Regions from separate parts of the Streptomyces sp. NPDC042638 genome, predicted to be linked through region 3. Evidence: riboswitches for the same ligand, from Rfam matches in the RefSeq annotation. Region 3 holds a riboswitch; each other region holds the start of a gene.
What was found. A riboswitch is a leader RNA that binds a small molecule or an ion and turns the genes downstream of it on or off. The one in region 3 is predicted to bind cyclic di-AMP.
Positions count from the first base shown of each region.

Region 1 (10,217 bases), on a different contig from region 3:
TACCGACCAGCACCGGCACCGCGGCCAGCACCCCGAGCAGGGCGAGGGTGCGCCAGCGACGGACAGTGGTGACCAGCTCGCTGCGCAGCAGCCCGAGGGTCCACAGGGGGCTGGGCCGGCGCACGGCGGCCGTGGGCAGCTGATCAGCCCGCGACATCGAAGCCCTCCCCGGTCAGTGCCACGAACGCGTCCTCCAGGGAGGCGCGTTCGACGGTGAGACCCCGGACCCGGACGCCCGCGGCGACCAGGGCCGCGGTCACCTCGGCGAGGTCCCGGCCGGGCGGCTCGCCGGTGACCCGGTCGCCGTCGGCGGTCACGTCCGCCACGCCCAGTTCCTTCAGCACCCGCGCCGCCTCGGCCGTGTCCGGGGTGGTCACCGCCAGCCGGGCGCGCGCCCCGGCCGCCAGGTCGGCCATCGCGCCCTGGACGACGAGCCGGCCCTGCGCCATGACCGCCGCGTGGGTGCACACCTGCTCGATCTCGTCGAGGAGGTGGGAGGAGAGGAAGACGGTCGTACCGTCGGCAGCCAGTTCCCTGATCAGGGTGCGGATCTCGCGCATGCCCTGCGGGTCCAGGCCGTTGGTGGGCTCGTCCAGGACGAGCAGCCGGCGCGGCCGGAGCAGCGCGGCGGCCAGGCCCAGGCGCTGCTTCATACCGAGCGAGTACGCCTTGGCCTTCTTGCCCGCGGCAGCCGCGAGGCCGACCCGGTCCAGTGCCGCAGCGACCCGGGCGCGCCGGGTGCGGGGGTCGGCGGTGGGGTCGGCGGCGTCGTAGCGCAGCAGGTTGTCCCGGCCGGAGAGGAAGCCGTACAGGGCGGGACCCTCGATGAGCGCGCCGACCTGGGGCAGGACCGTACGGGCTGCCCTGGGCATGGGCCGGCCGAGCACCCGGACCGTGCCCGCGGTCGGCTCGATCAGGCCCATCAGCATGCGGATGGTGGTCGTTTTCCCGGAGCCGTTCGGGCCGAGGAAGCCGAAGACGCTGCCCGCCGGGACGGTCAGGTCGAGACCGTCCACGGCGAGCTGTCCGCCGCGGTAGCGCTTGGTGAGGCCGCGCGTGGCGATCACGCTGTCCCCCACCGGCGCCACCGCCGCCGGATCGTCGTCCAGCGGCGTCGGATCGTCGTCCAGCGGTGCCGGATCGTCGTCCAGCGGCGCGTCGGCGGACGCACGCGCCGGCTCACCGAGGGGCTCACGCGGCGGCTCACCGAGGGCCCCGCGCGGTGTCCCACCGAGGGCCCCGCGCGGTGTCCCACCGAGGGGCTCACGCTCCGGCGCGCGTTCGAGGGCACGCGCCGGACCGCCCGGGGGCCCAGGCTCCGGCACGCCGGCCGGATCACGCTCCGCGGCGGACGGTTCGCCCATCGGCTCCCCCTCGATTCGTCGTGCCCGGTCGGGTCACTTCCCCGCGTCGGCCGCCTTCACCAGGGCGTCCTTGGTCACCGCGCCGGCGTACACCTTGCCGTCGTCGGTGACCAGGGCGTTGACCAGGCGGGTGGAGAAGACGGTGCCCTTGCCGAACTTCCCGGAGACCTGGTCGCCGAGCGAGCCGAGGAAGCCGCCGATGTCACCGCCCTGGGAGCCGGTCGGCACACCGCCCTTGGTACCGGTGTCGAAGGTGGCGACGGACGTCCAGCCCTCGCCGAGGACGTTCAGCCCGCCCGTGCCCTTTCCGCCCAGACCCTTTCCGCCCAGGCCCTTGGCGACATCCCCACCGTGCTCGCGCTCGCGGGAGTGCTCCGGCGCCTTCGCCGCATCCTTGTCCTCGGTGACCTTCGCGCCCTTGGGCGGGGTGAAGTCGAAGGTGGAGGCGGCCGGCCGGGAGAAGGACACCTGGGTGTAGCCCGCGTCGACCACGGCGGCGCCGCCGCTCTTCGGGGTCAGCGTGAACTTCAGCGGCACGCCCGTCTTCGCGTCCACGGCGATGCTGATCGCGCCGACCGTGGTGCCGGACTGCCTGGGCTGTATCAGCAGCTTGTAGGCGTCGCGTCCGGCGACGTGCGCGGTGCCGTCGACCGTGACGGACGTGGTGTCGTCCACCGCCTTCAGGGCCTCGTCGGCGAAGTTCTTGGGCATCGCCGGCGGCTCGGCCGCGCGGTGCCGGCCGGAGTCGGCCGCGGTGGAGTGGTAGACCTCGTTGCTCTTGCTGTCGTAGCCCCAGACGTCCTTGCCGTCGTGGATGAGGCTGTACTCGGCACCGCTCTCCAGCAGCGACACCTTCTGCCGGTCGGGGCCGTCGGCGGCGACACGCAGGGTGTGCGTGCCGGACACCAGCTCGGTGAGCTTGGCCCGCGGGTCGGCGGAGGAGCCGTCGCCGGAGCCCTGGGCCGCCCCGGAGAGCATGCCGCTCTCCAGACCGCCGAGGTCGGGCAGGCCGAGGTCGGTGCTGATCTTCACGGTGCCGGACAGCTGCTGCACGTCCGACTTGGCCATCTTCTCGATGAGCTGCTGTGCGGTGATCTTGGGCAGGTCCGGGTCGCCGGAGCTGGCGAGCGCCGGGACGAGCCCGATCGTTGCCGCCGCCACTCCCACCACCGCGACCGGGACGGCGTACCGGGCGGCCTTGCGCCGGCCGGAGCGCGGGTCCTCGTCCCGTGCGGCGCCCACTGCGTCGTCGGATTCGTACGGTGCCATGTGTGCCTTACCTCCGTCGTCGGCGGCGGCTGTCCTCACGCTGGTCCACCTGAGCCGCCATTCTCACCCGAATCGGTGAGGAGTGGTGATGTCCGTGGCTTCCATATGACCAAATCCGCCGTGAAGAAGCGTCAGCCCACGGAGGCAACTCGTGTACGACTGCGGTATGACACAGGACGGCGGCACCTCCCCCGACCCCTAGGGGTCGCGCGGGAACGATGCCGCCCCACGGGTGCGCGGTGGGGGCGCGGCCCGGGCCCGCGCGGGGTGCGGTGACGGCAGGGGGTGCGGTCCGGGCCCGCGGAGGGTGCGGCGACGGCGGGGGCGCGGTCCCGGCTTGCGCAGGGTGCGGTGACGGCCCGGCGTGAGTCCCCGGCCCGCGCAGGGTGTGGTGGAGGCCCGGCGTGAGTCCCCGGCCCGCGCAGGGTGTGGTGGAGGCCCGGCGTGAGTCCCCGGCCCGCGCAGGGTGTGGTGGAGGCCCGGTGTGGGTCCCCGGCCGGGTCAGCCGGCGCGGTGCACCACCGCGTCACACAGCTCCAGCAGCGCGGCCTTGGCGTCGCACTCGCGCAGCGGTGCCAGCGCGGCACGCGCCTCCTCGGCGTACCGGACCGTGTCCCGGCGGGCCTGCTCCAGCGCGGGGTGCGCGCGCAGGGCGGCCAGCGCCTCGGCGTGCCGGGCGTCGTCGCTGAGGTCGGAGGCGAGCAGTTCGCACAGGGCGATGTCCTCGGCCAGCCCCAGCTTGGAGGCCCGCTCGCGCAGCCGCAGCACCGGCAGCGTCGGAATGCCCTCGCGCAGGTCGGTGCCCGGGGTCTTGCCGGACTCGTGCGAGTCGGAGGCGATGTCCAGGACGTCGTCGGCGAGCTGGAAGGCGACCCCGAGCCGTTCGCCGTACTGGGTGAGCACGTCGACGACCGTCTCGTCGGCGCCGGACATCATCGCGCCGAACCGGCACGACACCGCCACCAGGGAGCCCGTCTTGCCGGCGAGCACGTCCAGGTAGTGCTCGACCGGGTCGCGGCCGTCCGCGGGACCCGCGGTCTCCAGGATCTGGCCCGTGACCAGCCGCTCGAACGCCAGGGCCTGCACCCGCACCGCCTCCGGGCCGAGGTCGGCGAGGATCTGGGAGGCGCGGGCGAAGAGGAAGTCGCCGGTGAGGACCGCGACGGAGTTCCCCCAGCGGGTGTTGGCGCTGTCCACGCCTCGGCGGACGGCCGCCTCGTCCATGACGTCGTCGTGGTACAGCGTGGCCAGATGGGTGAGCTCCACGACCACGGCCGACGGCACGATGCCCGGTGCGTACGGGTCTCCGAACCGGGCCGCGAGCATCACCAGCAGGGGCCGGAACCGTTTCCCGCCGGCCCGTACGAGGTGCTGCGCGGCTTCCGTGATGAACGGGACCTCGCTCTTGGTGGCATCGAGCAAGCCTTCCTCGACAGCCGCCAATCCGGCCTGGACATCGGCTTCCAGAGCCTGGTCCCGCACGCTCAGCCCGAACGGCCCGACGACGGTCACGAGGGGTCTCCTGTCTGCTGGTGTCTGCTGGCGATTACACGGTTTGTCGATAGGTCGCTGCCATCACTCAAGTCAGCGTATCCGGTCCTGTTTCGATCACCGATAGCGCCCACCGGTCCAGCTGGGGCGCTATCGGATCACGACCGGCATGGTTTTGATCACACGGTAAGAAGGGACATTTCCTGACTTAACAGTAATCCGGGCACTGTGTCGTGACCTCCCGGCGCCCGCTTTCCCCGCACTTCTCCCCCTCCGGCACTACGGCAACGACGAGCACCGCACCTCTGGTTCCACCACCAGTCAGACTTCCGGCCTGAATCCCCCTAATCCCCCATGTCTGATTTGAAGTATTTTGCTATTTCGTGAATTGGGTCACGCACCCCGTGGACCCGGCCCACCCGGCAGACCCCCTGCGACCCCTTGCCCTGTCGGCGAGTTGAGCGTTGGCGAACGCAAAGGATCAAGCACCCCATACGGCGTCGATCAAGGTCAAATCGCACGTTGTATGAATTCAGTACTTGTTCCCGGCATGTGCTCTCGCATACGTTCCGGGCCGTCGGGCGGACGCCGAATCCTGCCACCGCCCGCATACCCATCCACGAACTCATTCGTAGGGCAGGAGCGGGGGACCCAGGTAAGTCGCCGGGCCGGACGGCATATGCCGCACCGGGACGGCTCGGGGTGAAGCCGTGCCTCTTCCAGGGCACGGCCGGGCACCTCCCCGCCCGAACCCGACAGCTCACCTCGCAGGCGCCGGAGAGGAACTCCCGCATGTCCGCTGCCGCTCAGCACCTCCGTACCCGGAACAGCCGCCTCATCCGCGCCCTCGCCGCCGCCGGCACCTGTGCCGCCGTCCTCGCCCTGCCGCTCATCGGCGCGACCAGCGCCGCCGCGGCGCCCACCACGGCCACGACGGCCGCCACCACCCCCGCCGGGTACCCGAACAACCTCGACGGCTGGATCCGCGAGTCCCTCGCGATCATGCGCGAGAAGGGCATCCCGGGCACCTACAACGGCATCTACCGCAACGTCATACGGGAGTCCTCGGGCAACCCGTCCGCCATCAACCTCTGGGACTCCAACGCCGCCAAGGGCATCCCGTCCAAGGGGCTCCTCCAGGTCATCGACCCTACGTTCAACGCGTACCACGTCGCCGGAACGTCCTTCAACATCTACGACCCCGTCGCGAACATCACCGCCGCCTGCAACTACGCGGCAGCGCGGTACGGGTCGATCGACAACGTGTTCAGCGCGTACTGACAGACGCGTCCGGCGGGTACCGGCAGACGCGTTCCGTACCGACACCGACACCGACACCGACACCGGCACCGACACCGACAGGCACGGACGGTGCGTACTGTCGGCCGCCGGGACGGCGCACGGCGGCCGGAGCACGGCGGCCCGTACCCGGCCGGAGCACGGCGCGGGGCACACGGCGGCCGGCACACGGCCTGAGCCTGGCGGCCGGCGTCTGCCGATGGGGCGGTCAGTCGGTCGGGAACAGTCCTTCGAGGACGACGGCGATGCCGTCGTCCTCGTTCGACAAGGTGATCTCATCGGCCACCGCCTTGAGTTCGGGATGCGCGTTGGCCATGGCGACACCGCGTCCGGCCCAGTCGAACATCGGGATGTCGTTGGGCATGTCGCCGAAGGCGAGCGCCCGATCGGCGCCGACCCCGATCCACTCGGCGGCCAGCGCCAGCCCGGTCGCCTTCGTCACCCCGCTCGGCTGGAGCTCCACGGTGCCCGGCCCCGACATGGTGACCGTGGCCAGCGAGCCCACCGCCGAGCGCGCCACGGCCGCCAAGTCGTCGTCGGACAGGTCCGCATGCCGCAGCAGCACCTTGCTGATGGGCTCGCACCACAGGTCGTCGCGCCGCCCCACCCGCACCGCGGGCAGCGTCGGGTGGGGCATCCGGTAGCCGGGCTCGATGAGGGTGAGCCCGTCCACACCGTCCTGGTCCACCGCGGCGTAGACCTGCCCCACCTCCGCCTCGATCTTGCCCAGCGCCGTCTCGGCCAGCTCCCGGTCCAGCCGCACCGACCACAGCAGGCGGCCCGCCCCGGCGTCGTAGACCTGTGCTCCCTGCGCGCACACCGCCAGCCCCGTGCAGCCCAGGCCCGTGAGCAGGGACCGTACCCGCGGGGCCGGGCGGCCCGTCACCACCAGATGCCGGGCACCGGCCCGCGCCACCCGCGCGAGCGCGGCGAGCGACCGGTCGGAGACGGTGTCGTCGCCGCGCAGCAGCGTCCCGTCCAGGTCGGTGGCGATCAGTGCATATGCCAAGGGGGTGGGGTCCATGATCAGAGAATACGGACATCACGCCCCGCCGACTCATCGCCCGTTCCCCGCACTTACGTGCTGTCCGGCCTCAAGTCCCGCGCGCGGGGCCCCGATACGGGACGACCGCCGAGTCGGCGGCGCTGACGGTGCCCCGGCGCGGAGGGCGCGCTCAGCCGTGTGCCGCGGCCAGGTGGTTCGCCAGGCGCGGGGAGGCGAACTCCGTACCGCAGACGAAGCGCATCACCGGCCCGTACGAGGCCGCCGCGGGCAGGCCGGTGAAGTAGAGGCCGGGTTCGGAGGAGACATAGCCGGGGCCGAGGCGGGGTGCGCCGCGGCTCACCTGGAGCCCGGTGCGCAGCTCGTGGCCGAGGAAGTCCATCGCCGCCATGTCGACGCGGTAACCGGTGGCGGCGATGACGTGATCGGCGGTGAGCCGCTCGGTGTCGCCGGCATGCGTGCGCACGGTGAGCACGGTGCTGCCGTCCCGGGCCTCGGCACCCACCACCCGCTCGACGTCCCGCACCTGCACGCCCTTCTCGAAGCGCTCGCGCAGCCACCAGGCGCCCAGCGGGCCGAGGACCCGGCGGACCAGGTAGTGGCGGGTGCTCTCGGGCAGGAAGCGGTACGGGTGCGGGTAGTAGGTGAACGCCCACAGCGACCAGGCACGGCCGAACGGGGACTCGGGGCGGAACCTCGGCTGCTCCCAGGGCGGGGCGCCGAACGCGACCCGGCCGCGCCCGCGCGCGACCACGCGCACGCGTGCGCCCGCCTCCGCCGCGAGCGCGGCGGTCTCCAGCGCGGACTGGCCGGCGCCGATGACGATCAGCTCCTTTCCCGCGAACCGGCCGAGATCGTGGTGCTGGGAGCTGTGCGAGACGGGCGCGGCCGGGGCCGGCCCGTCGGCCGCCGCCGGCGCCAGCTCGGCCGGCAGGTGGGCGAAGCCCGACAGGCCGGTGGCGACGACGACCGCGCGCGCGGTGAACAGTTCACCGGAGTCCAGTTTGAGTGCGAAGTCACCGCTCGTGCCGCGGTCGACGGAGACGACCCGCACCCGTTCCAGTTCGGGGACCAGCTGCTGCTGGAACCACTCCCCGTAGGCGATGAAGGTCTCCACCGGGATGATGTCCTCGTCGGTCACGAGACGGCGGATCCCGGCCACGTCGCAGTAGTCGGCGAGGGAGTGGCCGGGCTGGGGGCAGTCGAAGTCGGAGGCGGCGGGGGTGGACTTGAGGAGCATGCCCGTGGGCATGTGGTCGCGCCAGCTCACCATGGGATCGCCGAAGACGCGGACGGGGATGCCGCGCGCCCGCAGATGAGCGGCGGTGGACAGGCCGAACGGCCCCGCCCCGATGACTGCAACCGGTCGGATCACGAAGTCCCTCCCCAGGACGCGATGCGCCACGCTGTCGTGGCCTTGCCTACTTCGTGGATGTGCTGCGGCCGCGGCGGCTGGTCCGCCACAGCTGATAGAGGTGCTTCGCGCCCGGGCGCACGAAGCGGGCGAGCATCGTGAGGAACGGCAGCGGGTCGTCCCCCGCGTACCAGGCCAGCTCCGTCCCGCTCGCCCTGACCGGCGCGTGCGGCGTCGTGTAGCCGCTGCGGCGGTAGGCGAGGAGGGCGGGGAGGTCGATGTTCTCCACGATGTAGCGGTGGCCGGCGCGCTGTTCCCCCTCCGGTACAGGTCGGCCGGTCAGGTGAAGGTGCATCGCGCGGACGACGTCCACGCCCGACTCGTTCTCGAAGAGCCGGAACTGGGCGCCCACGCGCGGGTTGAAGTCGAGGAGCTTGTACCGTCCGTCGCGCCGGTCGAAGCGCAGGTCGAGGTCGATGATGCCGCTGAAGCCGATCCGCTTGATGAAACGTGCGGCGAGGTCGGCGAGTTCCGGGTTGTCGACGACGTACGCGTTCGCCGTCATGCCGGCGTGCGGTGGCCAGGAGCGGACCTTGACGCCGGTGAACATCGCGAGGGGGCTGGAGCCCTGGTCGAAGCAGGCGTGCACGATCCAGTCCTCGGCCTCCTCGCGCGGCAGGTACTCCTGGAGGATCACGCCGGGATCCTCGCCCCAGTCGCGGGCCAGGTCGAGCAGTCCCGCGCGCGTGCCGATCCTTGTGGTGCCGTTCACGGCGGGCCGCCGGCGCCGGACGAACGCCTCACGGTTCTTGGCCACCACCGGGAAACGGGCCGTGCCGGCGAAGTCGACGATCTCGTCGTACGACCGCGGGAAGGCGGCAGCCGGGCTTGCGATGCCGTGCTCCACGCAGAGTTCGTGCAGGCCCTGCTTGCTGGCCAGACGGCGGGGCAGCGCGGGGTCCACGCGCGGGAAGAGGAAAGTTCCGGCCAGCTCGTCCTGATGCTCGGCGATCAGGACGGCGGCCTCCTCGTCGGTCGGGATCAGCACGGCCGGGCGGCCGATCCGGCGGCCGATGCGCAGCAGCCCCTCGACGAGGCGGCCCGGGTCCTCCGCGCCGGTCGTCGGCCACACGAACGCCTTCTTCAGATAGCGCGAGGAGGCGGCCGGTGTGTACGCGTCCTCGGTGATCGCGTACATGGGCACGCCCAGGCGGCCCAGGCTGCGGATCGCGCCGACACCGCCGTGGTGCAGCGGGTAGTCACCGAATTTGACGATCAGTCCCGGCACCCCACGGTCGGCGTGCACGGGCATGCCGACGGCGTTTCCGGCCACGGGTCCCCCCACGTCTCCCCCCAACGGAACGGATCCACTCCGCCCGTGTCCCCCAAAGGACGCTAAGCCGGAATTGCCACCTCCGACAAGGCTTATCCGGACATTACGAACTCTTTAGACACTGTGCGAGCAACCTTTCGAGCGCATCGTGAGGCACTGCCCAAGACACGCAGGACGGCCGTAACGTGTGGCGCGACCACATGGAACGCATCGCCATGCATGGCCCGGATGAGAGTGAGGCAGTACCCCATGCCCCCCTTCGACGTCCCCGAGGGTGACCCCTTCGGTCCGCACAACCTCCCCTACGGCGTGTTCTCGCCTTCCGGCAGCACGGAGCGGAGGATCGGCGTCCGGCTCGGGAACCACGTCCTCGACGCGGGCGCCACGGCCGCGGCACTCGGCTCGCCCCACCAGGCGCTCCTCGCCCAGCCCACCCTCAACCCACTGCTGGCCGCCGGCCGCGCCTCCTGGTCGGACGTACGGCGCGCTCTCACGTCCTGGGTCACGGACCCGGCGCACCGCGAGACGGTCGAGCCGCTGCTCCACCCCCTGTCCGAGGTGACCCTGCACCTGCCCTTCGAGGTGGCGGACTACGTCGATTTCTACGCCTCGGAGAACCACGCCCGGAACGTAGGCCAGATCTTCCGGCCGGACGCCGAGGACTCCCTCACACCCAACTGGAAGCACCTTCCGATCGGTTACCACGGCCGCTCCGGCACCGTCGTCGTCTCGGGCACGGACGTCGTACGGCCGTCCGGACAGCGCAAGGGGCCGGCCGACCCCGCGCCGGTCTTCGGCCCGTCGATCCGGCTGGACATCGAGGCGGAGGTCGGCTTCGTCGTGGGCGTGCCGTCCGATCTGGGCAGTCCGGTCGCGCTGGGTGACTTCCGGGAGCACGTCTTCGGGCTGTGCCTTCTGAACGACTGGTCCGCGCGGGACATCCAGGCCTGGGAGTACGTCCCCCTCGGCCCGTTCCTCGGCAAGTCCTTCGCGACGTCGGTGTCGGCGTGGATCACCCCGCTGGAAGCACTGGAGCACGCGCGCGTGGCGGCTCCCGAGCGCACGCACCCGCTGCTGCCCTACCTGGACGACTCCGCCCCCGAC
Region 1 covers NZ_JBEZBT010000004.1:133,501-143,717, forward strand. Annotated here, with positions in the region: gene AB0B40_RS05230 (ABC transporter permease) at 1-157, opposite strand, end outside; gene AB0B40_RS05235 (ABC transporter ATP-binding protein) at 144-1,364, opposite strand; gene AB0B40_RS05240 (DUF2092 domain-containing protein) at 1,398-2,633, opposite strand; gene AB0B40_RS05245 (polyprenyl synthetase family protein) at 3,135-4,145, opposite strand; cyclic di-AMP (ydaO/yuaA leader) riboswitch at 4,701-4,911, shown strand; gene AB0B40_RS05250 (transglycosylase SLT domain-containing protein) at 4,917-5,405, shown strand; gene AB0B40_RS05255 (HAD family hydrolase) at 5,632-6,447, opposite strand; gene AB0B40_RS05260 (FAD-dependent oxidoreductase) at 6,599-7,801, opposite strand; gene AB0B40_RS05265 (ATP-grasp domain-containing protein) at 7,848-9,092, opposite strand; gene fahA (fumarylacetoacetase) at 9,363-10,217, shown strand, end outside.
Region 1: another riboswitch for cyclic di-AMP. It lies ahead of AB0B40_RS05250 (transglycosylase SLT domain-containing protein); the one in region 3 lies ahead of AB0B40_RS01025 (transglycosylase family protein).

Region 2 (10,217 bases), on a different contig from region 3:
GGTGCGGCAGCGGGACGCCGCATGGTCACGGGCCTTGCTCGGCTCACCCTCGGCACCGGAGGCGGGTGGTCCGGGCGCGGTGTCGCTGGCGGAGCGGGCGAAGCTGCTGGCCGCACTGGAGCCGTCCGAACGGGCCGCGTGGGTCGCGGGGTTCATCGCCACGCACGGCCTGTCGGAGGCGTTCCAGCTGCTCGGGGTGTGTGCGGTGCCGTGGGCTGCACCGCTCGGCCGGGCGGTGGTGGACGCCCTCAACATCGCCCGGGACGCGGGCAGTTATCCGTGGAGCTTCAGCGGGGTGATGGGGCTGGCGGAGCGCTGCCTGGACCCGGCGGAGACCGTGCGCCTGGAGGCGCTGCTGGCGATACCCGACGAGCGGGAGGACGCCGCGCCGGGTGCCGGCGGGTACTGGGCTGAGGCGTTCCAGCGGCTGGTCACCACGCTGCGGCTGCGGGCGGCGATGACGCGGGAGCTGACACCGCCCGCGCCACCCGCCGAGCCGCCCCGGGAAGCGGCTCAGCCTCCGGACGCGGCCGGCTGACGGACGTTCTCCCGGACCCACTCCACGATCGACGTGGTCGTCGCCCCCGGGGTGAAGATCGCCGCGACGCCCTTCTCCTTCAGCGGCGGGATGTCCTCCTCCGGGATGATGCCGCCGCCGAAGACCAGGATGTCCTCGGCCTCCCGCTCCTTGAGCAGGTCGATGACCGCGGCGAACAGCGTGTTGTGGGCGCCGGAGAGGATGGACAGTCCGATCGCGTCGGCGTCCTCCTGGATGGCGGTGCCGACGATCTGTTCCGGCGTCTGGTGGAGTCCGGTGTAGATGACCTCCATGCCGGCGTCGCGCAGTGCGCGCGCGATGACCTTGGCCCCACGGTCGTGGCCGTCGAGCCCCGGCTTGGCGACCACCACGCGGATCGGACCGGCTGCCACACCCATCACTGCCTCCATCATGCGACCACGGAAGCGATCGCTTCCGTCCGTATCGACAAGTACCGCACTTTTGGCGCGTTCCGCCAGCGTCGCGAAGTGAACGAACGTTATCTCCAGCATCCCGCAACGAGCAGTTTTACGGAGCGCGGCGAGGGGGAAATCACATGGTGGGACATGAGGGCACACGGGGGACCGAGCCGTCCGCCGGCGTGCCGACAGGAGGTCGGCCATGAAGGTCACCGGGGTGTTGCCGCCGCTCTTTCTCCCGCTGTGCCGCCGCCTGTGGCCCGGCAGACTGGCCGGACTGTCCATGACCCTGCTCCGGGCCACGGCCCTGGAGGCCGCGATCCTGGCCGGTCACCTCCTGCTCTACCCGACCGGTCTGATCCAGGAGCGCCGCTGCGCCGACCTGCCCGTCACCGACGGTACGGCCCGGCTGCCGGTCCGCCACGGCCCGCCGGTCGTGCTGCTGCACGGCTTCATCGACAACCGCTCGGTGTTCGTCCTGCTGCGCCGCGCCCTCGCACAGCACGGCCGACAGCGCGTCGAATCACTCAACTACTCTCCGTTGACCTGTGACATACGCATCGCCGCCGAACTGCTCGGCCGGCACATCGAGGAGATCTGCGAGCGCACCGGCAGCACCCGGGTCGACATCGTGGGCCACAGCCTCGGCGGCCTGATCGCGCGCTACTACGTCCAGTGCCTCGGCGGTGACCTGCGAGTACGCACGCTGGTCACGCTCGGCACCCCGCACTCCGGCACCCGGGTGGCGCCGCTGGCGGACGCGCACCCGATCGTGCGGCAGATGCGGCCCGGTTCGGCGGTGATCGAGGAGCTCGCCCGGCCCGCGCCCGGCTGCCGGACCCGTTTCGTGAGCTTCTGGAGCGACCTGGACTCCCTGATGGACCCGCTGGAGTCGGCCTGCGTGGAACACCCCGACCTCGACGCGCACAACGTCCGGGTCACCGGCATCGGTCATCTCGCCCTGCCGGTGCATCCCGCCGTGGCCGCCGGTATCCGCGAGGCCCTCGACGCCCCGCACCCCGGGGAGCGGACCGGTGACGGAGTGACGGTGGCCTGAGACCGGCCGGGACGGGAGGACGGAGGACCGCGGGAGCGGCGGGCGACGAAGCGCCGGGGCCACGGGAGCGCACAGCCCGCGCACAGCCGACACATCGCCGCTCGACATCGAACATTCTTCGAACGCAAGACCAAGGTCGGGTCCGGGGGCCCCGAAACACGGCCGAATGCCCGTTTCCGGCCCGCGCGAAGCAGGCCGAAGATTGTCGCGTGCAGGTACCGCCGGGTACAGTCGCCGCACTGCTCTGGCAGCCCCTGTTGTCGAGGCGAAAGAGAAGTTGGTGAACGACCGTCACCCGTCGGGGACCATGACCACCCCGGCCCCGGCTTCCGACGCCTCCACCGCGCACTACGCGCCGTACGGGGCACAGGACGCCCACTACGACGACCTCACCACGTACGGCGGCTATGACGCCACCGGATTTCCCGGCGGTTCCGACGGCACCACGGCCTTCCACGCCGACCCGCTCTTCGGCAGTCTCCCGGGCGGCGAGCAGGCCACCGGCACGTACGACACCTCGCAGTGGCAGACCGCCACCGGCCAGACCCCGGCCTACGACCCGTACGCGGCCCAGCACGTCGCCGCCTACGACCCCGGTGTCTACGACAGCACCGGCTGGACGCTTCCCGCGCAGGCCACCGGGAACGACGTCAGCGGCCAGTGGGACACCGGCGCCTGGCAGCAGCCCGAGCAGTCCGGCACCGCCGACCCCACCCAGCAGTGGGATTGGGGCACCCAGACCTTCGACACGGGCACGTACGACGCCACACAGTGGAACTCCGCCGGGCAGACCACGCCGGCGGAACCGGGACAGGGTGGCGAACCGTTCGATCAGCAGGCCACGGCCACCTTCGAGGCGGTCGGCGACTCGCACACCTCGTTCGAGCGGCCAGCTGACGCGCAGGCGACCGCGGCCTTCGAGCAGGTGTCGTACGAGGACACCGCCTTCGGCGACCCGCCCGCCGGTGAAGGCGAGCCGGACGCCACCGGCGAACTGCCCACCGTGGACGGCCTGCTGGACGAGCAGGAAGAGATCACCCCGGCGCCGGCGCCCCGCGCGGGGTCGCGCGGCGGGGCACGCTCGCGGCGCCGTACGCCCGCCAAGCGCTCCGCACTGCTGACCGTCGCCGTACCCTCGGCCTGCGTGATGGGGGTCGCCGGGATCGCCGCCGCCTCGGTCGGCGCCCTCACCGACGACTCCGCGGACGCCACCACCACCGCCAGCGCCTCGGATGCGCACGCGGTCCAGCCGTCGGTCGCCAACAGCAAGCTGGACGCCCAGCTCAAGACGCTCTCCGCCGGCGCCACCGACTTCGCCGACCGGGCGAGCCGCACGCAGGAGCGGATCGACCTCAAGGCGCAGCAGGACCTGGAGAAGAAGAAGGCCGCCGCGGAGGCCGCGCTCAGGGAACGGCTGCGCCCCAAGTTCGTACTGCCGGTCACGCAGCACGGGCTGAGCGCCTACTTCGGCCAGGCGGGCGTCAACTGGATGTCGGTCCACACCGGCATCGACTTCCCGGTCTCCTACGGCACCACGGTGATGGCCGCCACCGACGGCACCGTCACCACCCAGTGGAACAGTGCCTACGGCAACATGCTGATCCTGACCTCGAAGGACGGCACGCAGACCTGGTACTGCCACCTGTCCAGCTACCGCGTCGCCTCCGGCGCGACCGTCAAGGCCGGCGACCCGATCGCCTACTCAGGCAACTCCGGCAACTCCACCGGCCCGCACCTGCACTTCGAGGTCCGGCCGGCGGGCGGGTCGGCGATAGACCCGCTGCCGTGGCTGCGGAGTCACGGACTGGATCCCACCTAGTCTGCCGGGGCCCCGCTCTTCAGCGGGGCCGTCCGCCGGTGGACTACAGCTTCTCCACCGGCGCGTACCGCAGCAGCAGCCGCTTCGGCTTGGTGTCACCGAAGTCGATCGTCGCCTCCGCGTTCGCACCCGTGCCCTTCACCGCGACGACCGTGCCGAGCCCGAACTGGTCGTGGGTGACCCGGTCCCCGACGGCCACCGCGACCACCGGCTTCTCCGCCGTGCGCCGCGTGGCGAACCCGGACGCGCCCGATGCCGAGGAACGCGAACGGGTCGAGGACAGCGAGGCCGCGATCCCGGACGCCGGCCCGGAGGACACGAGCGCCGCGGCCCCCGTCCGCTTCCACTCCACGTGAGTGGGCGGGATCTCCTCCAGGAAGCGGGAGGGCGGGTTGTACGACGGCTGGCCCCAGGCGCTGCGCATCGCCGACCGCGTGAGGTACAGCCGCTCCCGCGCGCGCGTGATGCCGACGTACGCCAGGCGCCGCTCCTCCTCCAGCTCCTTGGTCTGGCCGATGGCGCGCATGTGCGGGAAGACACCGTCCTCCATGCCGGTCAGGAACACGACCGGGAACTCCAGGCCCTTGGCGGTGTGCAGGGTCATCAGGGTGATGACGCCGTCGCCGTCCTCCTCGTCCGGGATCTGGTCGGAGTCGGCGACCAGCGCGACCTGCTCCAGGAAGTCGGCCAGCGTGGCCTGCTCCCCCTCTTCCCGCTCCTGCTCGAACTCCAGGGCCACGGCCGCGAGTTCCTGGAGGTTCTCGATACGGGTCTCGTCCTGGGGGTCGGTGGAGTTCTGCAACTCGGCCAGGTATCCGGTGCGCTCGAGTATGGCCTCCAGCACAGTCGCCGGGCCGGCGCCGGACTCCACGATCGTGCGCAGCTCCTCCATCAGCGTGTTGAACCGCTTGACCGCGTTGGTGGAGCGCGCGGCCATGCCGTACGCCTCGTCCACCCGCTTCAGGGCCTGCGGGAAGCTGATCTTCTCGCGCTGGGCGAGGGCGTCGATCATCGCCTCCGCGCGGTCGCCGATGCCCCGCTTGGGCACGTTGAGGATGCGGCGCATCGGCACCGAGTCCTCGGGATTGGCGAGGACGCGCAGGTAGGCGAGGACGTCACGGACCTCCTTGCGCTCGTAGAAGCGGACGCCGCCGACGACCTTGTAGGGCAGGCCGACGCGGATGAAGATCTCTTCGAAGACCCGGGACTGGGCGTTGGTGCGGTAGAAGACGGCGACGTCGCCGGCCTTCGCCTCGCCCGCGTCCGTGAGGCGGTCTATCTCGTCGGCGACGAACTGGGCCTCGTCGTGCTCGGTGTCGGCGACGTAGCCCGTGATCCGCGCACCCTGGCCGGCGTTGGTCCACAGGTTCTTCGGACGGCGGGACTCGTTGCGTTCGATGACCGCGTTGGCGGCGGTCAGGATGGTCTGCGTGGAGCGGTAGTTCTGCTCCAGCAGGATCGTGGTCGCGTCCGGGTAGTCCTCCTCGAACTGGAGGATGTTGCGGATCGTCGCGCCCCGGAAGGCGTAGATCGACTGGTCGGCGTCACCCACGACGCACAGTTCGGCGGGCGGGACGTCACTCTCGCCGGGCGGCACGTCCTCGTCGTGGTCGCCGGTGCCGACCAGTTCGCGGACGAGGGCGTACTGGGCGTGGTTGGTGTCCTGGTACTCGTCGACCAGGACGTGCCGGAAGCGGCGGCGGTAGTGCTCGGCGACGTCCGGGAAGGCGCGCAGCAGGTTGACCGTCGTCATGATCAGGTCGTCGAAGTCCAGCGCGTTCGCCTCGCGCAGCCGCGACTGGTAGAGCGCGTAGGCCTGGGCGAGGGTCTTCTCGAAGCCGTCCGTGGCCTGGGCGGCGAAGTCCTCCTCGTCGATCAGCTCGTTCTTCAGGTTGCTGACCTTGGCGCTGAAGGACTTCGGCGGGAAGCGCTTGGGGTCGAGGTCCAGGTCGCGGCAGACCAGGGCCATCAGGCGCTTGCTGTCGGCGGCGTCGTAGATCGAGAACGACGACGTGAAGCCGAGTTTCCTGCTCTCGCGACGGAGGATGCGCACGCACGCGCTGTGGAAGGTCATCACCCACATCGCGTTCGCGCGCGGGCCGACGAGCCGCTCGACGCGCTCCTTCATCTCGCCCGCGGCCTTGTTGGTGAAGGTGATCGCGAGGACCTGGCCCGGGTGCACGTCCCGCTCGGCGAGCAGGTGGGCGATGCGGTGGGTGAGCACGCGGGTCTTGCCGGAGCCGGCGCCGGCGACGATGAGCAGCGGGGAGCCGGCGTGCACGACGGCGGCGCGCTGGTTCTCGTTCAGCCCCTCCAGGAGGGCCGCCGAGTCGAGCGCGGGGCGCGGGGCCCCGTCGCGGTAGTGGGCGTCCCGGTCCGGTGGCACGTCGAACTTCCCGCCGAACAGATCGTCCGGAAGCGACTCCGGAGCGTGGTCGTCCTCGGGCGGTGGCGGGGGCTCCTCCTCGCGCCCGCGTGGGGCCTGGAGGTCCGCCAGGAAGCTGTCGTCAAAGAGGCTGCTCATCGCTCTCCGAGTCTAGGGCGCCCCACCGACAACCGGTCGCCGTCCCCCGAACATGGCCCACTTCCCGGACAGCCGATCTCCGCGCCCACGGCCTGCACCGGCCGCTCACCCAACGGAAGCGCCTGGTCACACGCGCATGAACCTGTCCTCAGGTCACGGAAATGTATCGGACATACCTCGCACCAACCTTCACAGAAGACACACGAGTTGGCTAGGTTGCCGTCAGGCCGCACGACCCCTCTCCGGCGAACGTCGCCGGGCCATGCGGCCTCCGCCGAGTCCGGCGCGCCCCGCACGGTGCCCGGAGCCGGGGACCCACCGAATCCTGGGGTGAATCGGCCGACTCCCGCCCGGGACGACGCCGTAGGGCAACCCTTCCAAGCACCCGCCCGAACCCGACAGCTAACCCGGTAGGCGGAGCACGGAAGGAGTCGCCTCCCTTGGCGTCGCACCGCAAGCCGCGCCCCGGCGGGACCCAGACGGCGGGCATCCGCACCCCCGCCCTCGCCACCGCCGCCCTCACCTCCGTGGCCGTCCTCTCCCAGACGGCCGGGGCCACGCCCGAGACCGGTCACGGCAGGCCGAGCCCGGAGGAGGTGGAGCGGAAGATCGACGAGCTCTACCGCCGGGCGGACTCGGCGGCTGACATACCCCCCGGCACGGGCAGAGACCAGGTCGAACGGACCGACCGCGCTGCCCGCACCGACCGCACCGACCGTGCTGCCCGCGCCGAAGGGGTCGAGCGGGGTGAGCGCGCGGAGGCCCCGCGGCGGCGCGCGGACAGCCTGCAGCGGCTCCGCGACGAGGTCGCCCGACGCGCCCAGCACCGCGCCCTGCCGACCCAGCGCACCGCGCCCCCGGACCGGCGCGGCGCGGTCCCCGCCCAGCGCGGCGGCGGACCCGTCCCGGGCACGGCCGCCGGGGCACGCCTCGACGCCGCCACCATGGCACCCCCGGAGAGCCGGCCGGAAGCCGTGAGCGGCCCGAAGGCGGCCAAGGCCACCGTCCGGAAAAAGCTCGCCCGCGCGCGCGTGCTGCTGTCGCAGCGGACCGCCGGCGAGCCGTCCGGCACGGACGCGACCAAGGCCGGGAAGGCCGTCGCCTTCGCCCGCGCCCAGCTCGGCAAGCCCTGCGTGTGGGGCGCCGCAGGGCCCGGCTCCTACGACTGCTCGGGCCTCACCCAGGCCGCCTGGAAGTCCGCCGGCGTCACCCTCCCGCGCACCGCACGCCGGCAGGCCGGCGCCGGCACCCCGGTGCCCCCTGCCGACGCCCGCCCGGGCGACCTCGTCTTCTTCCACGACGACGCCGGGCATGTCGGGCTCTGCACGGGCGACGGCATGATGATCCACGCCCCCAGGCCGGGCGCGTACGTCCGGGAGGAGCCGGTCTCCGTGATGGGGGAGGCGGCCGTCCACAGCGTGGTGCGGCCGGGCTGACGCGGGGGCGCGCCGGGGATCAGGTCCAGAGGACGGCGATGAAGATGTTGGCCGTGGTGAGCAGGCCGACCAGCCCGAAGAGGCCCTTGTCGATCCGCTCCTCGTCGCGCTTCACGTAGACCAGGCCGAGGATCACGATCAGCAGGGCCAGCTTCACGCCGATCTTGATGCTGTTGACGTGGTGGTCGTCCGCCTGGTTCAGCCCGACCAGGACCACACCGGTGACCAGCATGGTCAGCGCGCCGTGCAGCATCCCGGGCACGAACCGGGCCGTGCCCTGGCCCATCGCCTTCATCTGGGTGAGGAAACCACCGAGCAGCGCGGCGATACCGACGATGTGCAGGCCGACGAAGAGATGGATGAGTACGTCCATGGAGCCGGAGCCTAGCCAGGGGGCTTCGCGCCTTCCGCCACCGGCCCCGCCGAAAGCCCTCCGCGGGCTGCTCGGCGGGGCCTGCGACGGTGGTACGCCGGGGCTCGTGGCTGTGCGGGACGTGGGGTTTGCGACTGCGCGGCACGTGAGGTTCGTGACTGTGCGGCGCCGCGAGCCGGTGACTGTCCGGCACCGCCTGCCGGTGACTGTCCGGCACCGCCTGCCGGCTGATCCCGGGCGGATGTTGGATATATGCGCCCCATAGCACCTCACGGCTCCCGCCCCTCCCGATTTTCGCTCTTCGGTCACCACGTTCCGTAAAGGCGACGACACCAGCCGGACGGCACGGACACATACGGTCAGTCACGATCCGTCAGCGCCAGTTCCGCACACCGCGTTACCAACTCGTCACCGCCCGGCCTACCGTCCTCCCCCAGGTGACCGGCTCCCCACCGCCGCCCGGACCAGGCGCGGCTACCGGCCACCACCGCCGAGAAAGGCCCGGCGGCGGCCCGCTCCCCCTGCGCGGGCCGCCGCAGGGCGTACCGCTCGGCCGCACGCGTCGTACGGAAGGTCGTGACAGTCCAGGTGGCAGCCCACCGCAAGCCCCCACAACGCCCGCTCAGCGGCCATACGGCCAGGACGGCCGCCACTCTCGCCCTGGCGGGCGCGGTCACCGCGGCCTGCTTCGACGGGACGGCACACGCCGAGCCGCAGCTGACGCCGGCGCAGGTGAAGGCCCGGGTGGACACGTTGTACCGGGAGGCCGAGGCCGCCACCGAGAAGTACAACGGGGCGAAGGAGGAGTCGGACACGGCCCGGCGGCGGCTGAGCGCACTCCAGGACGAGGTCGCCCGCAGGCAGGAGACGCTCAATTCGGCCCGGGACGCGCTGGGTTCGATCGCGGCGGCACAGTACCGCGGCGGCGGCATCGCCCCGGCCTGGCAACTGGCCCTCTCCAGCGACCCCGACCGGTACCTGGACGGCGCCGCGCTCGCGGAGCGGGCCGGTGACCGGCAGGCCGCCGCGGTGTCGCGGGTGCGCCGGCAACTGCGGGAGATCGAGCGGTTGCGCGGTGCCGCGCGCATCGAGCTGACGTCACTGCGCTCCCGGCAGGCCGAACTGGACCGGCAGAAGGAGACCGTCACCGGCAAGCTGGGCGAGGCCCGGCGGCTGCTGGCGCGACTGACTCCGCGGGAGCGCACCGATGCCACTGGCACCAGCACCGGCACCGGCACCGGCACCGGCGGCACGGGCGCACGCGCCTCCCGGTCGGCGGCGGATCCACGGCAACCGCTGCAGCTGGCCGGGTCCGCCCAGGCATCCACCGGGCGGGCCGCGGCAGCCGTCGCCTACGCCTACAGCAAGCTCGGCAGCCCCTACGTGTGGGGCGCCACCGGTCCGAACGCCTTCGACTGCTCGGGCCTGGCCCAGGCCGCCTACCGTGCCGCCGGCATCTCCCTGCCCCGGACCACGTACGCCCAGATCAACGCCGGCCGCCGGGTCTCCCGCTCCGAACTACGGCCCGGCGACCTGGTGTTCTTCTACTCCGGGATCAGCCACGTCGGTATCTACGTGGGCGGCGGCCAGATGATCCACGCCCCGAACCCGTCGGCGCCGGTCCGCCTGGCCCCGGTCGACCAGATGCCGTTCGCCGGGGCGACGCGGGTGGCCTGAGGGCCGGGGCGGCGGGGCGGGGCCGGGGCCATGGCCTGAGGACCGGGGCGGTGGCGTGGGGGCCAGGGCGAGGGGCAGGCGTCGGCTGACCGGGCGGGCCCCGCGCCGTCAGACCAGCCGGCGCGCGGTCGCCCAGCGGGTCAGCTCGTGCCGGTTGGAGAGCTGGAGCTTGCGCAGGACGGCCGAGACATGGGACTCGACCGTCTTCACCGAGATGAACAGCTGCTTGGCGATCTCCTTGTAGGCGTAACCGCGGGCGATCAGACGCAGCACCTCGCGTTCCCGCTGGGTGAGGCGGTCCAGGTCCTCGTCCACGGGCGGGGCGTCGGTGGAGGCGAAGGCGTCCAGCACGAACCCGGCCAGCCGCGGCGAGA
Region 2 covers NZ_JBEZBT010000045.1:3,847-14,063, reverse strand. Annotated here, with positions in the region: gene AB0B40_RS28665 (DUF5691 domain-containing protein) at 1-538, shown strand, start outside; gene AB0B40_RS28660 (cobalamin B12-binding domain-containing protein) at 514-936, opposite strand; gene AB0B40_RS28655 (alpha/beta fold hydrolase) at 1,160-2,014, shown strand; gene AB0B40_RS28650 (M23 family metallopeptidase) at 2,295-3,833, shown strand; gene pcrA (DNA helicase PcrA) at 3,877-6,357, opposite strand; cyclic di-AMP (ydaO/yuaA leader) riboswitch at 6,620-6,789, shown strand; gene AB0B40_RS28640 (NlpC/P60 family protein) at 6,798-7,793, shown strand; gene AB0B40_RS28635 (hypothetical protein) at 7,813-8,166, opposite strand; gene AB0B40_RS28630 (NlpC/P60 family protein) at 8,755-9,843, shown strand; gene AB0B40_RS28625 (response regulator transcription factor) at 9,952-10,217, opposite strand, start outside.
Region 2: another riboswitch for cyclic di-AMP. It lies ahead of AB0B40_RS28640 (NlpC/P60 family protein); the one in region 3 lies ahead of AB0B40_RS01025 (transglycosylase family protein).

Region 3 (10,217 bases):
GCGGCGCGTACGTCCGGATCGCGTGCCGCCTGGAGCAGGCCGCGGGCGTCCTCCCCGCGCTCCCACACCAGCCCGGCCACCGCCTCGAGCGCGGTGTACAGGTCCCCCTCGATGTCCAGGTCGCCGGCGACCCAGGCACGGGCGAGACCCAGCTCGCCCGGTTTGAACAGCATGCGGCGCAGGGCGCGGCGATTGCGGATGACGAGCGCGGGTGCCTCAGGTGGTCCGTCCAGCGACCCGTCCCACGCCCGCACCCGCACGGGGAGCGGCGTTCCCAGCACCTGCTCGGCAAGACTCCTCAGCCGCGACGCGGCGTCGGCCATGGCGCACACCTCCAAGACGACGATCCCGGATGTCCGTTCACCACGTAAACACCGCGGGGCGCTCGGCGCAGTCCCGCAAAGGAGTTACAACTGAGCAAAACAGCTGTAGGGGGCATGTATTTGGGGCGGGGATCCGGGGTGGCCGTACAACGCCGAAGGACCTCCCGCACCACGGATGGCGGGAGGTCCTTCGGTCGGTTCGTGACCTGAGGTCAGGAGGCCTTGGCCTTCTCCTCGGTCTTCGCGGCGGCGACCGGCGCCGGCTTGGCGGCCTCGTAGAACTCCTCGCGGGGGTTCTCCATGGCGCCGAGGGAGACGACCTCGCGCTTGAGGAACATGCCGAGCGTCCAGTCGGCGAAGACGCGGATCTTGCGGTTGAAGGTCGGCATCGCCATGCCGTGGTAGCCACGGTGCATGTACCAGGCGAGGCGGCCCTTGAGCTTGATCTTCATCTTGCCCATGACGATCATCGCCACGCCCTTGTGCAGGCCGAGACCGGCGACCGCACCCTTGTTGGCGTGCTCGTACTCCTTCTGCGGGAAGCCCCGCAGGCCGGAGATCACGTTGTCGCCGAGGACCTTGGCCTGGCGCAGCGCGTGCTGGGCGTTCGGCGGGCACCAGGCGTTCTCGTTGCCCGCCTTGCGGCCGACGAGGTCCGGGACCTGCGCGTTGTCACCGGCGGCCCAGATGTAGTCCGTGCCCTTGACCTGGAGGGTCGGCTCGCAGTCGACGTGGCCGCGCGGGCCGAGCGGCAGACCGAAGCGGCTGAGGGCCGGGTTCGGCTTGACACCGGCGGTCCACACGATGGTGCTGGAGTCGACCTCGAGGCCGTTCTTCAGCACGACGTGGCCGTCGACGCAGGAGTCCATCGAGGTGGAGAGGTAGATCTCCACGCCCCGGCTCTCCAGGTGCTCCTTGCCGTACTGGCCGAGCTTGGGGCCGACCTCGGGCAGGATCTTGTCGGCGGCGTCGACGAGGATGAAGCGCATGTCCTCGCGGGACACGTTCTTGTAGTACTTGGCCGCGTCCCGGGCCATGTCCTCGACCTCGCCGATGGTCTCCGCGCCCGCGAAGCCGCCGCCGATGAAGACGAAGGTCAGGGCCTTGCGGCGGATCTCCTCGTCGGTCGTGGAGTCGGCCTTGTCCAGCTGCTCCAGGACGTGGTTGCGCAGGCCGATGGACTCCTCGATGCCCTTCATGCCGATGCCCTGCTCGGCGAGGCCGGGGATCGGGAAGGTGCGGGAGACCGCGCCCATCGCGATGACCAGGTAGTCGAAGGGCAGCTCGTACGCCTCGCCGACCAGCGGGGCGATCGTGGCGACCTTGCGGTCCTGGTCGATGGTGGTGACCCGACCGGTGAGGACCTCCGCCTTGGGCAGCACGCGTCGCAGCGGGACGACGACATGGCGAGGGGAGATGTTGCCGGCGGCGGCTTCGGGGAGGAAGGGCTGGTAGGTCATGTACGACCGGGGGTCGACGACCGTGACGGTCGCCTCGCCGTAGCGCATCTTCTTGAGAATGCGCCGAGCTGCGTACAGGCCTACGTACCCACCGCCTACTACGAGGATCCTGGGACGCTCCGTGGTGCTCATGCCATCGAGTATCCACCCGCCCCACGGGGGTCGCTCGTGCGCCCCTTCACAAGCATCCAGAGGGCCTGTGTTAAACTCCGCGACCCGCGTGACGCAGGTCATGCCGAGGAGAGGGAACCGGAGGGCGCTTCGCCCCGTTGTCAATGCCGTGTGAGCTGCTCCTCCAGGCCGGCGAGGCCCTTGCGAGGACCCCGCGGCACCCTCGGGACGACCCTCTCCCCAGCCCTCCCGCGACCCTCATCTGAACATGTTCAAACGGCCTTTGATCCCCCGAAAAGGCCAACGGACGCCCCTGCGGGGCCCGCCACCGGGGAAATCCTTGTGAAGAACTTCACGAACTTTTCCGCGCGGTCGCGCCCGGGGGCCCCGCACGGCGCCCCCGAGGCCGCTCAAACGTCATCGACCCTGCTCAGCCGCCGACCACGCGATGCCGTCGAGGATGTCGTGCTCGCTCACCACGACCTCCTCGGCACCGGTCCGCTCCATGATCGCGAGGAGGACGAGGGCGCCCGCGCCGATGACGTCGACCCGGCCGGGATGCATGGACGGGACGGCGGCGCGCTCGGCGTGCGTGGAGCGCAGCAGCCACTCGGTGATCTCGCGCACGCGGTCCCGGGAGATCCGGGAGTGGTGGATGCGCGCCGAGTCGTACTCGGGCAGCTCCTGGGCGATGGCGGACACCGTGGTGACGGACCCGGCCAGGCCCACCAGGGTGCGCGCCTCGCGCAGCGGCACCGTCTCCTCGGCGAGGTCCAGGGCGGCCTCGATGTCGGCCCTCATGGCGGCCACCTGCTCCTCGCCGGGAGGGTCGCTCACCTCGTCCCCGTGCACCAGGTGCCGCTCGGTCATCCGCACACACCCGACGTCCACCGACCGGGCGGCGCGTACGTGGTCGTCGCCGACGACGAACTCGGTCGAGCCGCCGCCGATGTCCACGACCAGGTAGGGCCGGGCGAGGTCGGTGCGGCCGGAGAGTTCCCTCGTGGCGCCGGTGAAGGAGAACTCGGCCTCCTGGTCACCGGTGATGACCTCGGGCTCCACCCCGAGGATGTCCAGCACGCCCCGCACGAAGTCGTCACGGTTCTCGGCGTCCCGGGAGGCGGAGGTGGCGACGAAGCGGAGGCGCTCGGCGCCGTGCTCCTTGATGACGGCCGCGTACTCACGGCAGGCGGCGAAGGTGCGCTCCAGCGCCTCGGGGGCGAGCCGTCCGGTGCGGTCGACCCCCTGGCCGAGCCGCACGATCGTCATCCGACGGTCCAGGTCGGTCAGTTGACCGGTCCCCGGGTCGGCGTCGGCGACCAGCAGCCGGATGGAGTTGGTACCGCAGTCGATGGCGGCGACGCGGGTCATGGACAGGTCCTTCGTGTCGGCCGACCGGGAGGGGCGGCGGGCGGGCGCGGACAGGAAGCCGGAAGGCGGGGGCGCCGGGGGCGCTCCCCCGGCGCCGGACCGGCCGGCGGTCACTGCTCGGCGGCTTCGGGCACGACGCACGCGCCCTTGCGCCACCACTCCGGCAGCATCGCGAGGGCCTCGTCGCCGAGCGGGTTCACGCCCGGTCCGGCGGCCAGGGAGTGGGCGACGAGCACGTGCAGGCACTTCACCCGGTCCGGCATGCCGCCCGCGCTCGGGAAGCCCGTCAGCTTCTCGATCTCGTCCCGGCGGCGGATGTAGTCCTCGTGCGCGGCGCGGTAGGCGGCGGCCAGCTCGGGGTCGCTCTGGAGCCGCTCGGTCATCTCCTTCATCACGCCGTTCGCCTCCAGCGTGCCGATGGCGGAGGACGCCTTCGGGCACGTCAGGTAGTACAGCGTCGGGAAGGGCGTGCCGTCGGGCAGGCGCGGTGCCGTCTCCACGACGTCCGGCTGACCGCACGGGCAGCGGTGCGCGATGGCCCTCAGGCCCCGCGGCGGGCGGCCCAGCTGCTGCTTGAAGGCCTCGACGTCCGCGTCGGTGGGCTCGGTGCGCGGAGTGGGCGGCGGAGGCGTTTGCATGACTGCTTTCAGACTGGCTTTCTGTCGGTCTACCGGCCCGGCGGGCCGGTCACTGGTCGGAGGCGTCGGACTTGTCGACGCCGTCCCAGACGTTCGCGTACCAGGGCCGGTGGGCGGCCCCGAGGTCGGCGCGGGACTGCTTGGCCGCGCCCGGGTCGATGACCACGTACCCGGTCTCGCCGGGCTTCACATAGTGCAGCCTGCGCCGGATCTGCTGTTCGGCGTAGGCGTCGTCCTGCCAGCGCGCCTTGAGGTCGCGCAGCTGCTCGACGCGTTCGCGCGCCTGCTCCTGCTGCCGTCGCTGTTCGGCGATCTCGGCGCGCTGGGAGACGTACTGACGCATCGGGTAGGCGAGCGCGACGATCAGCGTGCACAGCACCAGGGCGAGCAGCGCCGCCCGGCCGGTGAGCCGGGAGCGGCGGGCCTGCCGCTTGGTCTGGGAGCGGTAGACGCGGGCCGCCGTCTGCTCGCCGAGCAGCCTGAGCCTGGTCGCGGTGGAGAACCGGTCCCGGTCCTTCACGGCCATCTTCCCCGCCTCCCGTTCACACGCGCGTACGTCCCCGCACACGGTACGGGACCGGGTACGGGGACGTACGTACGACTGGCTAAGCCTTACGCCAGGTTGGGTCAGCCTCAGCCCTTGAAGCGCGGGAAGGCGGAGCGGCCGGCGTACACCGCGGCGTCGTCGAGGATCTCCTCGATGCGCAGCAGCTGGTTGTACTTGGCGACGCGGTCCGAGCGGGCCGGGGCACCGGTCTTGATCTGGCCGCAGTTCACCGCGACGGCGAGGTCGGCGATGGTGACGTCCTCGGTCTCGCCGGAGCGGTGGGACATCATGCACTTGAAGCCGTTGCGCTGGGCCAGCTCGACGGCGTCCAGGGTCTCGGTCAGCGAACCGATCTGGTTGACCTTGACGAGCAGGGCGTTCGCGGAGCCCTCCTCGATGCCGCGGGCCAGGCGCTCCGGGTTGGTGACGAAGAGGTCGTCGCCGACGATCTGGACCTTGTCGCCCAGCTTGTCGGTGATGACCTTCCAGCCGGCCCAGTCGTCCTCGAACAGCGGGTCCTCGATGGAGACGAGCGGGTAGGCCGCCACGAGCTCCTCGTAGTACTCCGTCATCTCGGCGGCCGAGCGGGACTTGCCCTCGAACTCGTACTTGCCGTCCTTGTAGAACTCGGACGCGGCGACGTCGAGCGCGAGCGCGATCTGCTCACCGGGGACGTAACCGGCCTGCTTGATGGCCTCGACGATGAGGTCGAGGGCGGCGCGGTTGGACTCCAGGTTCGGGGCGAAGCCGCCCTCGTCGCCCAGACCGGTGGACAGGCCCTTGGTCTTCAGCACCTTCTTGAGGGTGTGGTAGACCTCGGCACCCCAGCGCAGGGCCTCGGAGAAGGACTCCGCGCCGATCGGGGCGATCATGAACTCCTGGATGTCCACGTTGGAGTCGGCGTGCGAGCCGCCGTTCAGGATGTTCATCATCGGCACCGGCAGCAGGTGCGCGTTCGGGCCGCCCAGGTAGCGGAAGAGGGGCAGGTCGCTGGCCTCGGAGGCGGCGTGCGCGACGGCCAGGGAGACACCCAGGATGGCGTTGGCGCCGAGGGAGCCCTTGTTGTCGGTGGCGTCCAGGTCGAACATGGCCTGGTCGATCAGGCGCTGCTCGGTGGCGTCGTAGCCGACCAGCTCCGGGCCGATCTGCTCGATGACGGCGAGGACGGCCTTCTCGACGCCCTTGCCCTGGTAACGGTTGGGGTCACCGTCACGCAGCTCGATGGCCTCGAAGGCGCCGGTCGAGGCGCCGGACGGGACGGCGGCACGACCCGTGCTGCCGTCGTCGAGGCCGACCTCGACCTCGACCGTGGGATTGCCTCGGGAGTCCAGGATTTCCCGGGCTACGACGACGTCGATGGACGGCACGAGCATCTCCTTCTTGGATGTGACGCTTACGGTGCGGGGCTGGTGTGCCTTGCGATTAGAGCCTAACCGTCCCGGGGCCCTCGGCCACCGACCGACCGTCCCGTGGACAAGGCGACGGTACCTTTTGTTTCTGTACGAAACAAAGGAATCCGGTGAACTTCCGCGCGCGGTGGGCACAAAAAGCCCCGTCCCGGTGCGTACGGGGGAACACGCACCGGGACGGGGGCCCGTGGGGACGGGGGTGGCCCGCACGGGGGCCTTCGGTCAGGCCCGCACGGATGCGCGGGCCCGACGGGCCGGCTCGGGGCCGGATGTCACTTCAGGTGCAGCTGCTGGCCCGGGTAGATGAGGTCGGCGTCCTGGACGATGTCCTTGTTCAGCTCGAACAGCTTCTGCCAGCCGCCCTGGACGTGGTGCTTGCCGGCGATGCTGCCGAGGGTGTCACCGGTGACGACCTCGTACTCGCCGTCGCCCTTCTTGACCGTCTTGCCGGTCGGGGTGGTGACGGTCTTGCTCTTGGTCGTGGACGCGGCCGGACGCTCGGCGGAGCGGGAGGCGGCCTGCTGGCCGGTGGAACGGGTGGTGGTGGTGCCGCTGCCCGAGTCCGGGGTCGAGGGGGCGCTCGGGGCGGAGCCGCCGTTGGGGGTGCTCGACAGGCCCGTGCCGCAGACCGGCCAGGCGCCCTTGCCCTGCGCGGCGAGAACCTTCTCGGCCACGGCGATCTGCTGGGACTGGCTCGCCTTGTCGGCGGTGGCGGCGTACTGCGTGCCGCCGTACGCGGCCCAGGTGGAGGCGGAGAACTGCAGGCCACCGTAGTAGCCGTTGCCGGTGTTGATGGACCAGTTACCGCCGGACTCGCACTGGGCGACCGCGTCCCACTCGGAGGTGGTGGCGGCGGAGGCGTTGCCGGCCGCCATCAGCGGGGCGGCGACGGCGGCGCCGGTGACACCGGCCAGCGCGACGGCGCGGACGGCCTTGGACGGACGGCGGTGCTTGCCCTTGCCGGTAAACAGCATGGATCGATCCCCTCACCGACGCCTACGAGGTGAGCTGTCGGGTTCGGGCCGGTTGAGTTGCCCGGCCGCACCTCCCGCTTGCGCGGAGTGCGGCTTCACCCCCAGCCGGTTCCAGCTTCAACTGCTGGCCCCGGCGCCTACCTTGGGTCCCCCGCTCCTGCCTACGGCGCTTGACGCGACGACTGTTCCCGGGCAACCACTGGCAGGATTCGGCGTGGTGGCTGCCGGGGCTCGTGGTGACGAGCGGCCTCGACCGTAGACACGCGATCCGTGGAATTTCAAAGACGATCAGGGCTTCTGAGACTCATCCCACACTTTCGCCAAACCGGACATTAGGGCGCTAAGTGGGGCGTCAACTCCCTCTATTCGCCGCCCGTTTCGCCCCCGACTTCCAGGGTCTGACCGGCAGTGATGCGATTCGGGTCGGCCCCGATCGCCTTCTCGTTCCCGGCGTAGAGCGCACGCCACCCGCCGTCGACGTCAAGGGAGTCGGCGATGGACATCAGGGAGTCGCCCTCGCGGACGGTGTAGGTGCCCGGTTCACTCGAGGCGTGCCGACCGGAGCGGGGAGCGTCCTGACCGTTTGTCACCCCTTCGTCCGCACTTGCCCCGCGGTGACGTCCGCCACTGCTGAGGGCCCCGGTGTCGACCAGACTCCAAGAACCGGCGGCCTGCTGGGCGTTGGGTTCGGTCGCGGCGTCCGGGGTGGCCGCGGGGGTGTTATCCGTTCCCTGTGGGCTTCCGGGGCCCCGCGAGGGGGACTTGTCGGACTTGGGGGTGTTGGTCCCGTTGGATCCGGCGGGTCCGGTGGGCACACCGGCGTCCTTGCCCGGCTTCGGGGTAGGGCTGTCGGCCTTGTCGGACGAGGATCCCGACCCGGTCCCGGAGCCAGAACGGTCGTCAGAGCCGGTGCCGGCCCCGGTGGAGGGCGGCGAATCCGGCAGACCGGACGAGTCGGAGGCACCGGGGGTGCCGGAGGTGTCGGTTGTGCCGGAGGAGTCGGCCGGACCGGACGAGTCGCCCGAACCGCCGGTGCCACCGGAGCCGCCGACGCCCGTGTCGACGTCCGCGGAGCCGGAGTCGGAGGTCAGGCCGGACAGCAGCGCGCAGGTGGCCCAGGGGGTCGTACCCCGGTCGGCGAGGATCTTCTCGGCGACGGCGATCTGCTGGAGGCGGCTGGCCTGGTCGGCGCTGGCCGCGTACTGGGAGCCGCCGTACTTGTCCCAGTCGTCCTGCGCGATCTGCAGACCGCCGTAGTACCCGTTGCCGGTGTCCGCGCTCCAGGAGCCGCCGCTCTCGCACTCGGCCACCTTGTCCCACGTGGTGCCCTCCGCCGCGTTGGCGCTCGCCGCGCCGAGGAGTGGGATGGCGATGGCGGAGCCGGTCACTCCGGCCGCGACGAGGAGAGCCGGGGCCTGGCGGGGGCGACGGTGTCGACCGTTCCCGGAGAGCATGCAGATGCCTTTCGAGCGACAGCAGGACCGGCGCGGCGGATGGTGCCGCTCGCCGCGCTGATGGGTGAACGTATAGGCATACGATCACTTGTCACAAGTTCATGCCGCACAGATAACGTGAAGATCACAGAGTTGAATGTCCGTCATGTTCCCTTGCGGAGGCTGTGTTCACAGGGCGGGCGTGAACTCCACCGGCAGGGTGCGCAGGCCGCGCATGATGAGTCCGCCGCGCCAGCGCAGCTCGGCCGGGTCCGCGCCCAGCCGCAGGTCGGGCAGGCGGGTGAGCAGGGTGGCGAGCGCGGTCTGGCCCTCCAGGCGGGCGAGCGGCGCGCCCAGGCAGTAGTGGATGCCGTGGCCGTACCCGAGGTGCTGGTTGTCGCGGCGGCCGAGGTCCAGCACGTCCGGGTCGGCGAACCGCTCCGGATCCCGGTCGGCGGCGGCGAGTACGACGAGCACCGGATCTCCCGGCGCGATGTCCTGCCCGCCGACGGTCACCGGCTCGGTCGCGAAGCGCCAGGTGGCCAGCTCCACCGGACCGTCGTAACGCAGCAGTTCCTCCACGCCGGTGGCCAGCAGCTCCGTCTCCCCGCGCACCAGGGACTCCTCCAGCCGCCGACGCTGCTCGGGGTGGGTGAGCAGGGCGTAGGTGCCGTTGCCGATGAGGTTGACGGTCGTCTCGAAGCCGGCGAACAGGAGGATGAAGGCCATGGCGGCGGCCTCGTTCTCGGTGAGGTGCTCGCCGTGGTCGGAGGCGCGGATGAGGCCGGAGATCAGGTCCTCGCCGGGCGCGGGCGTGGCGGGCAGCGCCTCGCGCTTCTTGTGGATCAGCTCGGCGAGATAGCCGCGCATCTTCTTCACCGACCGGGCGACCCCGCCGCGGGGCCCGCCGCCGTGCCGGATCATCATGCCCGCCCAGTCCCGGAAGTCGTCCTGGTCCTCGCGCGGGACGCCGAGCAGGTCGCAGATGGCGTAGATGGGGAGCGGGAAGGCGAACTCGTGGATGAGGTCGGCGGAGCCGGTCTTGGCGAACCGGTCGATGAGCTGGTCGGCCAGCTCCTGCACCCGGGGCGCGAACTCGGCGACCCGGCGCGGGGTGAACGCCTTGCTGACCAGGCGGCGCAGCCGGGTGTGGTCCGGCGGGTCGATGTTCAGCAGATGGGTCATCAGCTCGGCCTTGCGCTCGCCGGGGATGCCGGTCTTGCCCCTGGCGTGCTCGGGCTCGTCGTGATGGGCCGGGTTCTTGCTCAGCCGCTGGTCGGCCAGGGCCTGCCGGGCATCGGCGTACCGGGTGACCAGCCACGCCTCGACACCGCTCGGCAGCCGTGTCCGGTGCACGGGGGCGTGCTCGCGCAGCCAGGCGTAGGCGGGGTAGGGGTCGGCGGCGAACTCCCACGTGAAGAGGGCGGGCGCCGGCCGGCCGGAGGCGGGCCGGGGCTGCTCGGGGGCCGGCTGGTCGGGACGAGGCCCGTCGGGGTGGTGCTGTTCGCTCACTCCTCGACGGTATCCGGCCCCTCGGACGACTCGCCGAGGGCCTTGCGTGCGGCGGAGTGCCCGAGCCCGGCCGCCTCGCGGCACCGGCCCCGCGCCGGTCCACCGGGCCTCCGCCGGTCCGCCGGGCCACCGCCGGTTGACCGGGCCTCCGCCCATCCATCGGGCCCCGCCGGCTCGCCGGGCCTCCACCCGTCCGCCTGGCCTCCACCGGCCACCGGGCCACCGCCCGTCCGCCGGGCCACCACCGGCTGACCAGGCCACCGTCGGCTCGCCGGGCCTCCGCCCGTCCGCCGGGCCGCCGTCGGTTCACCGTGCCACCGCCCGTCCGCCGGGCCTCCACCGGTCCATCGGGCCCCGCCGGTCACCGGACGCCGGAGTCGCTCACCCCGCCTCGTCGCCCTCCCTCCGCCGGTCCGCCGGGCCTCCGCCGGTTGACCGG
Region 3 covers NZ_JBEZBT010000001.1:228,788-239,004, reverse strand. Annotated here, with positions in the region: gene AB0B40_RS01055 (cyclopropane-fatty-acyl-phospholipid synthase family protein) at 1-323, opposite strand, end outside; gene AB0B40_RS01050 (NAD(P)/FAD-dependent oxidoreductase) at 536-1,915, opposite strand; gene AB0B40_RS01045 (Ppx/GppA phosphatase family protein) at 2,312-3,265, opposite strand; gene AB0B40_RS01040 (DUF501 domain-containing protein) at 3,376-3,903, opposite strand; gene AB0B40_RS01035 (septum formation initiator family protein) at 3,953-4,429, opposite strand; gene eno (phosphopyruvate hydratase) at 4,537-5,823, opposite strand; gene AB0B40_RS01025 (transglycosylase family protein) at 6,132-6,833, opposite strand; cyclic di-AMP (ydaO/yuaA leader) riboswitch at 6,838-7,012, opposite strand; gene AB0B40_RS01020 (transglycosylase family protein) at 7,196-8,287, opposite strand; gene AB0B40_RS01015 (cytochrome P450) at 8,456-9,778, opposite strand.